2 regions of the Streptomyces hesseae genome follow, and region 1 is predicted to be linked to the other one. Evidence: riboswitches for the same ligand, from Rfam matches in the RefSeq annotation. Region 1 holds a riboswitch; the other holds the start of a gene.
What was found. Region 1 has a riboswitch for cobalamin ahead of cobN (cobaltochelatase subunit CobN). Riboswitches for the same ligand answer to the same signal wherever they lie in the genome.

Region 1 (3,870 bases):
CTCGCCGGGCGCCGGGCCCCAGTGCTCCTCGACGGCCTCGCGCAGCTCGGCGGGGAGCTGCTCGTACCAGCGCTTGTAGTCGGCGGCCGGGATGCGGACGGGGTTGCGGGCCAGCTGCTCCTCCGTCAGCCAGTCCTGGTCGTGGCCGCCCGCGTCGATGAGGGCGTAGATGAGCTCGTCGCCGTCGCCGGACGCGAGGCCGGGGACCTCTTCCGTGCCGAAGTCGTAGCCCTCCTCGCGCAGCCGGCGCAGCAGGGCGACGGCGCTGGCGGGGGTGTCGAGGCCGACGGCGTTGCCGATACGGGAGTGCTTGGTGGGGTACGCGGAGAGGACGAGCGCGAGCCGCTTCTCGGCGGCGGGGATGTGGCGGAGGCGGGCGTGGCGTACGGCGATGCCCGCGACGCGGGCGGCGCGCTCGGGGTCGGGGACGTAGGCGGGCAGGCCGTCCGCGTCGATCTCCTTGAAGGAGAAGGGGACGGTGATGATGCGGCCGTCGAACTCGGGCACGGCGACCTGGGTGGCGGAGTCGAGCGGGGAGAGTCCCTCGTCGTTCTCCTCCCAGGCCTTCCGGGTGCCGGTCAGGCAGAGGGCCTGGAGGATCGGCACGTCGAGGGCGGCGAGCGCGCCGGCGTCCCAGGACTCGTCGTCGCCCCCGGCGGAGGCGTCGGCGGGCCGGGTGCCGCCGGCGGCGAGGACGGTGGTGACGATGGCGTCGGCGTCGCGCAGGGCGTCGATCAGCTCGGGCTCGGGGGCGCGCAGCGAGGCGACGTAGAGCGGCAGGGCGCGGGCGCCCGCGTCCTCGACGGCGCCGCAGAGGGCCTCGACGAAGGCGGTGTTGCCGCTCATGTGGTGGGCGCGGTAGTAGAGCACGGCGACGAGCGGGCCGGACGCGCCGGGCTTGGGGGTGCGCTCCAGCGCGCCCCACGCGGGGGCGGGGGCCGGCGGCTCGAAGCCGTGGCCGGTGAGCAGCACGGTGTCGGAGAGGAAGCGGGCCAGCTGTTCGAGGTTGGCGGGGCCGCCGTGGGCGAGGTAGGCGTGGGCCTCGGCGGCGATGCCGACGGGGACGGTGGACGCCTCCATCAGCTGGGCGTCGGGGGCCTGTTCGCCGGTGAGGACGACGACGGGGCGGGGGCCGGCCAGGAGCTGGTCGAGGCCCTCCTGCCAGGCGCGCAGACCGCCGAGTAGGCGCACGACGACAAGGTCGGCGCCCTCCAGGAGCGCGGGGAGTTCCTCGAGCGCGAGCCGGGCGGGGTTGGCGAGCCGGTACGGGACCGGGCCGCCGGCCGAACGGGCGCTGAGCAGGTCGGTGTCGGACGTCGACAGAAGCAGGATCACGGCATGCCTTCCTCGGGGTCCGCGCCCCGGGCGGTGGGAGGACGGCAGGAGTTCCTGACTCACCTGGCATCGCTGCCGGGCACACAGTGGCGGGACCGTGCCGGGATCACACCGGCTTCCTCCCCTGTCGCCGTCGCTGGCGCTGCCATAGTAGCCATGCGGGGTGGGCCTCCAGGAGGGGAAGATGCCCCTGACCCGCCCTTTCGTCGTTTCCGAGCAGGGCTTCGCCCCCCGCGCGCCCCCTCCCGCCCCGTCCCGCCCCCTTGTCCGCGCTGACTCGCGTCGTCCTCAACGCCGGACGGGCCACTTCCACCCCCGGTCGGTATGCTCGCCGCCATGCCCACTCCCCCCGAACCCCCTGGTCGCGAGCGCGGCGATGCCTGTCCCGGCGCGCTGCGGCTGCACGCCGCGGACGACGGGGCACTGGCCCGCGTACGGCTGCCGGGCGGACTGCTGACGGACCGTCAGGCGAGCGCACTCGCCGACGCCGCCGACGACTTGGGCGACACCCGCCTCGACCTCACCTCCCGCGGCAACGTCCAGCTCCGCGGCCTCGCCGACGGCTGCGGCGCCGCCCTGGGCGCGCGGCTGCGGGAGGCAGGTCTGTTGCCGTCGGACCGGCACGACCGCATCCGGAATGTCGCGGCTTCTCCCCTGTCCGGCCTGGATGGAAAGGGCTTCTCGGACATCCTGCCCTGGGTGCGGGAACTCGACCGGCTGCTCTGCGCGTCGGACGATCTCACGGACCTCTCGGGCCGTTTCCTCTTCGGCCTCGACGACGGCCGGGGCGACATCACGGCCCTCGTACCCGATGTGACATTGATCGCAACCGGCGACGGCCGCCAGGCCCTCCTGTGTTTCGGCCCCGGCCCCGACGCCCTGCGCGTCGCCGCCCAGGACGCGCCGCGCGCGGCCGTTCTGGCGGCCCGTGAGTTCCTCGCGGTGCTGTGCGAGAGCGGCGGGAAGGCCTGGCGCGTCCGCGAACTGGCCCCCGGGCTGCGGCCGAGCACGGAGCGGCTCGCGGCCCGGCTGGCGGCGGCCGGCATCGGCTCCGCGCCCGTACCGCGCGCCGCGCTCCCCCTCGGCTCCCCGCCCGCGCCCGGCGCGGTCCAGGGGCCCGGCGGGCGGTGGGCCGTGTCGGTGGCCGCGCCCCTGGGCCGGTTCTCCTCCGCCCAGTGGCGGCTCCTCGCCCGTACCGCCGGCCAGGACGGCGACGGCGAACTCCGCGTCACCCCCTGGCGCGGCGTCGTCGTCCCGGGGCTCACCGCCCCGGTGGCCGCGGCGCGCCTCGCGGCGCTCGCGGACGCGGGTCTGGTCACCTCCGCCGCCTCCCCCTGGCACGGCGCGGGCGCCTGTACCGGCCGGCCGGGGTGCGTCAAGTCCCTCGCGGATGTACGGGCCGACGCGACCGCCTCCCTGGAGGCCGCGCGCCCTGGCAGCGCCGGGACGCTGCCCGTGTACTGGTCCGGGTGCGAACGGCGCTGCGGCCACCCCGGCGGCCGGTGGGTCGACGTCCTGGCGACCGGCGACGGCTACCGGATCGCCGTACGACGGGAGGCGGAGGACGAGACGGTCACGGCGCCCGCGGTGACGACCGTGACGACCGCCGCCGACCTGGCCGACGCGGTCACGGCGGCGCGAGACGCACGCCCCGACGCACACCCCGACACACACCCCACAGAGACGACGTCGCCCGACGGCCCCCGCGACTGAACGGGCCACGGCGGCGGCACCACGGCAGCAACACCCACGCAGAACCAGCGACATGCACCACCCAGCGAGCGAGGGCACAGTGTTCGACTACGACAAGGACGGCGCGTCCATCTACCGCCAGTCCTTCGCCACCATCCGCGCCGAGGCGGACCTCGGCGGGCTGCCGCCCGACGTCAGCAGGGTCGCGGTCCGCATGATCCACGCCTGTGGGATGACCGACCTGGTCCAGGACCTCGCGTACTCACCGGCGGTCGTGGCCCGCGCCCGGGAGGCGCTGCTCGCGGGCGCGCCGATCCTGTGCGACGCGAACATGGTCGCCAGCGGCGTCACCCGCAAGCGGCTGCCCGCCGGCAACGAGGTGGTGTGCACCCTCGCCGACCCGGCCGTGCCGGAGCTGGCGCGGCGCATGGGCACGACCCGCAGCGCGGCGGCGCTGGAACTGTGGCGCGACAGGATGGAGGGCGCGGTGGTCGCCGTGGGCAACGCCCCCACGGCGCTGTTCCGCCTCCTGGAGATGATCCAGGAGGGCGCGCCGCGCCCGGCCGCCGTGCTGGGCATCCCGGTCGGCTTCATCGGCGCGGCGGAGTCGAAGGACGCCCTGGCCGATAGCCCGCTGGGGCTGGAGTATCTGGTGGTGCGGGGCCGGCGCGGCGGCAGCGCCATGGCCGCGGCCGCGATCAACGCGATAGCGAGCGAGGAAGAGTGAACGAGAAGCCCATGCCCACCGGGCGGCTGTACGGGGTGGGGCTGGGGCCCGGCGACCCCTCGCTGCTGACCGTACGGGCCGTCGAGGTCATCGCGTCGGCGGACGTCGTCGCCTAC
Region 2 (3,870 bases), on a different contig from region 1:
CGAAGTACTGGACCATGTCGTTGCGTTCGGGCTCGCCGTGGACCAGGACGTCCAGGCCGGTCTTCTCCTGGAAGGCGACGACCTCGCGGATCTCGGCCTCGATGCGCCGCTCGTAGGCGTCGGTGCCGATGCGCCCGGCGCGCAGGTCGGCGCGGGCGGTGCGCAGGTCGGTGGTCTGGGGGAAGGAGCCGATGGTGGTCGTGGGCAGCGAGGGCAGGCCCAGGCGGGCGCGCTGGGCGGTGGTCCGCTCGGCGTAGGGCAGCGAGCGGCGGGCGTCGTCGCCGGTGACGGCGGTGGTGCGGGCGCGGACGGCCGGGTCGTGGGTGAGGGCGGAGCCGGCGCGGGAGGCCAGGTCGGCGCGGTTGGCGGCGAGTTCGCCGGCGATGGCGGCGGTGCCGTGGCCGAGGCCGCGGGCGAGGGTGACGATCTCGGTGGTCTTCTGACGGGCGAACGCGAGCCAGCGGGCGATCCGCGGGTCGATGTCGCGTTCGGCGGTGGCGTCGAGGGGGACGTGGAGGAGGGAGCTGGAGGCGGCGACGTCCACACGGTCGGCGAGGCCGAGGAGGGTGGCGAGGGTGGCCAGCGACGCCGTCAGGTCGTTGATCCAGACGTTGCGGCCGTCGACGACGCCCGCGACGAGCCGTTTGCCGGGCAGTCCGCCGGCGGCCGCGAGGTCGTCGAGGTTGGCGGCGGCGGGGCCGGTGAAGTCCAGGGCGAGGCCGTCGACGGGGGCCTTGGCCAGCACGGGCAGGGCCTCGCCCAGGCGGTCGAAGTAGGAGGCGACGAGGAGTTTCGGCCGGTCCGTCAGGGCCCCGAGGTCGCGGTAGGCGCGGGTGGCCGCGTTCAGTTCGGCCGGGGTGCGGTCCTGGACGAGGGCGGGCTCGTCCAGCTGGACCCACTCGGCCCCGGCGGCGCGCAGCGCGGTGAGCACCTCGGCGTAGACGGGCAGCAGCCGGTCCAGGAGGGTGAGCGGGTCGAAGCCGGCCGGGGCGCCGGGGGCGGGCTTGGCGAGCAGGAGGTAGGTGACCGGTCCGACGAGGACGGGCCGGGCGGCGAGGCCGAGGGCCAGGGCTTCCTGGAGTTCGCCGAGTTGTTTGGCGGGGTCGGCGGTGAAGACGGTGTCGGGGCCGAGCTCCGGGACGAGGTAGTGGTAGTTGGTGTCGAACCACTTGGTCATCTCCAGGGGCGCCACGTCCTGGGTGCCGCGTGCCATGGTGAAGTAGCCGTCCAGGGGGTCGGCCGCGAAGGCCGCGCGGTGGCGGGCGGGGATCGCGCCGACCATGACGCTGGTGTCGAGGACGTGGTCGTAGTACGAGAAGTCACCGGTGGGGACCTCATGAAGGCCGGCGGCGTCGAGATCGCGCCATGTGGCGGCGCGCAGTCCGGCGGCGGTCCGGCGCAGGGCGGCGGCGGTGACAGCGCCCTTCCAGTAGCCTTCGACGGCCTTCTTCAGTTCCCGGTCCCGTCCCTGACGGGGGTAGCCGTACACGGTGGCCCGGGCTGCCGCGGCTGCGGACTTGCTGGTCACGGAACTCTCCTTCGCGAGCTCGTCTTCCGGGATCCCGGAGGGGCCGCGAGGGGTCGCGTCGGTGCGGGCGAGCCGCCGAGTGCTCGTCCGTGCGCGCCGACCCGCCCTCGGGGTCACCGGGATCTCCGCGCGCGATCCGTTCGCGCGCGGGCAGCGGGCAGGTCTTCGGACTCGCGGGCACGTCCACCCGAGGGCGGACACCTAATGGCCGTCGCTTCCCGGGCCCGCCGGGCCCAGTGCGTATGACGGCGGTCGTTCCCGCACACCGCTGCGGGGCAGTCCCGGATTCCCACCGGGTTCCCTCTTGCGACGCGTCTGCCTGGCGGGCAGGGCGAACCGGCTGCGTGGTCAGCGTAGGCACAGAAGTCGCCCGCCGAACAGCCCTGTTCACATACCGATCACATACCGGTCACAGACAGGAGGTGAACGGCCGGCGCGGGGGCGGAGCAGGCTCGTCCGCAGCGCGCGATCCTGGCGCGTCCGCCGGTTCGTACGCCGGTGCGCATCCCCTCGCCCCATGGCGCAACGTTGGCCTGAACGGTACGGTCGCGTGGACATGACGACGGGGTGACGGAAGCCGGTGGGAATCCGGCACGGTCGCGCCACTGTGAATCCGGCCGAACGCTCGCGGCAGCGCGGCGACGCCCGGGGAGTCAGACCCGCCTCCCGTCGTCCAAGAACCCCTAGTTCTGGGACGCGTGTTTCCCCCAGGAGGTTTGATCATGGCCTATTCCGCCGTTCCCACGCCCGGCGCTCCCGTCTCCGGCTCGTCCGCCCGGCCGGAGGTCGCGCCCATATCCCTGAAGGCGATCGCCCCGTGGGCGGTCTTCTTCGGGCTGCTCATGCTGATCCTGCTGTACTTCGTCGGCGCCGAACAGGGCGCCACCTCGCTGCTGTCCGGCGAGGGCGTCCACGAGTGGGTCCACGACGGACGCCACCTGCTCGGCTTCCCGTGCCACTGATCGCCGGGGAGTCCCTCTCGTGAACACCGTCTCCGTACGGTCGCTCCTGGTGCGCGGCATGCTCGCCGGGCTGGCGGCGGGGTGCCTCGCGCTGCTCGTGGCCTATCTGCTCGGTGAGCCGTCCGTGGACCGGGCCATCGGTTTCGAGGAGGCCCACAGCCACGACGACCACGGCGTGGAGCTGGTCAGCCGCACCCTCCAGTCCACCGCCGGGCTGGCGACCGGCGTCCTGGTCTACGGCGTCGCGCTCGGCGGCATCGCCGCGCTGGCCTTCTGCGTGGCCCTGGGCCGGATCGGCCGGATCGGCCCGCGCGCCACGGCGGCCCTGCTCTCGCTGGGCGGGCTGCTGGTGGTCTATGTGGTGCCGTTCCTCAAGTACCCGGCCAATCCGCCGTCCGTCGGCGACCCCGACACCATCGGCAAGCGCACCGCGCTGTACTTCCTGATGATCGTGCTCAGCGTCCTGCTGGGCGTCGCCGCGATCTTCCTGGGCCGCGCACTGGCCCCCCGGCTGGGCACCTGGTGGGCCGGCGTCGTCGCGGTGGCGGCGTTCGTGCTGATGGCGGGGGTGGCGTACGCCTTCCTGCCCGTGGTCGACGAGGTGCCCGCGGACTTCCCGGCCACCGTGCTGTGGCGGTTCCGCCTCGCGGCCCTGGCCATCCAGTGCGTCCTGTGGGCGGGCTTCGGGCTGCTCTTCGGGCACCTGGCCGAACGGCTGCTCGTCCACCGGGCCGGCCCCGACCACTCGGCCCAGGAGGTGGCCGAACCCGTCTCCTGACCGATTCCGTTTCTCCCGTCCCCGGCGTGCGGGGCGGCCACCCGGCCGCCTCGCACGTTTTTTCGACTCTGGACTTAGTAGGACGTCCAACTATATGTTCGGGGGCACCACGAGGACGGACAGGACGGACCGCGCCCCACAAGGGCGCGCGCCCGCGGCCCCGCCGTGCCTGTCCCCGGATCTCACCTGATGAGAGCAGGCTTCCATGGTCCGTGAACTGACCCACTTCATCGGCGGAAAGCACACCCCGGGAACATCCGGGGCCTTCGGCGATGTGTACGACCCCAACACCGGCGAGATCCAGGCCCGGGTACCCCTGGCGAACCGCGCGGAGACCGAGGCGGCCATCGCCGACGCGGTCCGCGCCCAGCGCGAGTGGGGCGAGTGGAACCCCCAGCGCCGGGCCCGGGTCCTGCTGCGCTTCCTCCAGCTGGTCGAGGGCGAGAAGGACGCGCTGGCCCGGCTGCTGTCCTCCGAGCACGGCAAGACCGTCCCCGACGCGCTCGGCGACATCCAGCGCGGCCTGGAGGTGGTGGAGTTCGCGGCGGGCATTCCGCACCTGCTCAAGGGCGAGTTCACGGACAACGCCGGCACCGGCATCG

Region 2: it holds a riboswitch for cobalamin, as region 1 does, so the genes downstream of both, metE (5-methyltetrahydropteroyltriglutamate--homocysteine S-methyltransferase) here and cobN (cobaltochelatase subunit CobN) in region 1, are expected to answer to the same signal.

What each region holds. Positions count from the first base shown of each region.
Region 1 is NZ_JAVRFI010000004.1:352,830-356,699, reverse strand. Features, by position in the region: gene cobN (cobaltochelatase subunit CobN) at 1-1,335, opposite strand, end outside; cobalamin riboswitch at 1,365-1,497, opposite strand; gene cobG (precorrin-3B synthase) at 1,660-3,048, shown strand; gene RM609_RS09660 (precorrin-8X methylmutase) at 3,101-3,754, shown strand; gene RM609_RS09655 (precorrin-2 C(20)-methyltransferase) at 3,766-3,870, shown strand, end outside.
Region 2 is NZ_JAVRFI010000001.1:237,759-241,628, forward strand. Features, by position in the region: gene metE (5-methyltetrahydropteroyltriglutamate--homocysteine S-methyltransferase) at 1-1,528, opposite strand, end outside; cobalamin riboswitch at 1,668-1,884, opposite strand; gene RM609_RS01080 (CbtB domain-containing protein) at 2,251-2,490, shown strand; gene RM609_RS01085 (CbtA family protein) at 2,510-3,268, shown strand; gene RM609_RS01090 (CoA-acylating methylmalonate-semialdehyde dehydrogenase) at 3,474-3,870, shown strand, end outside.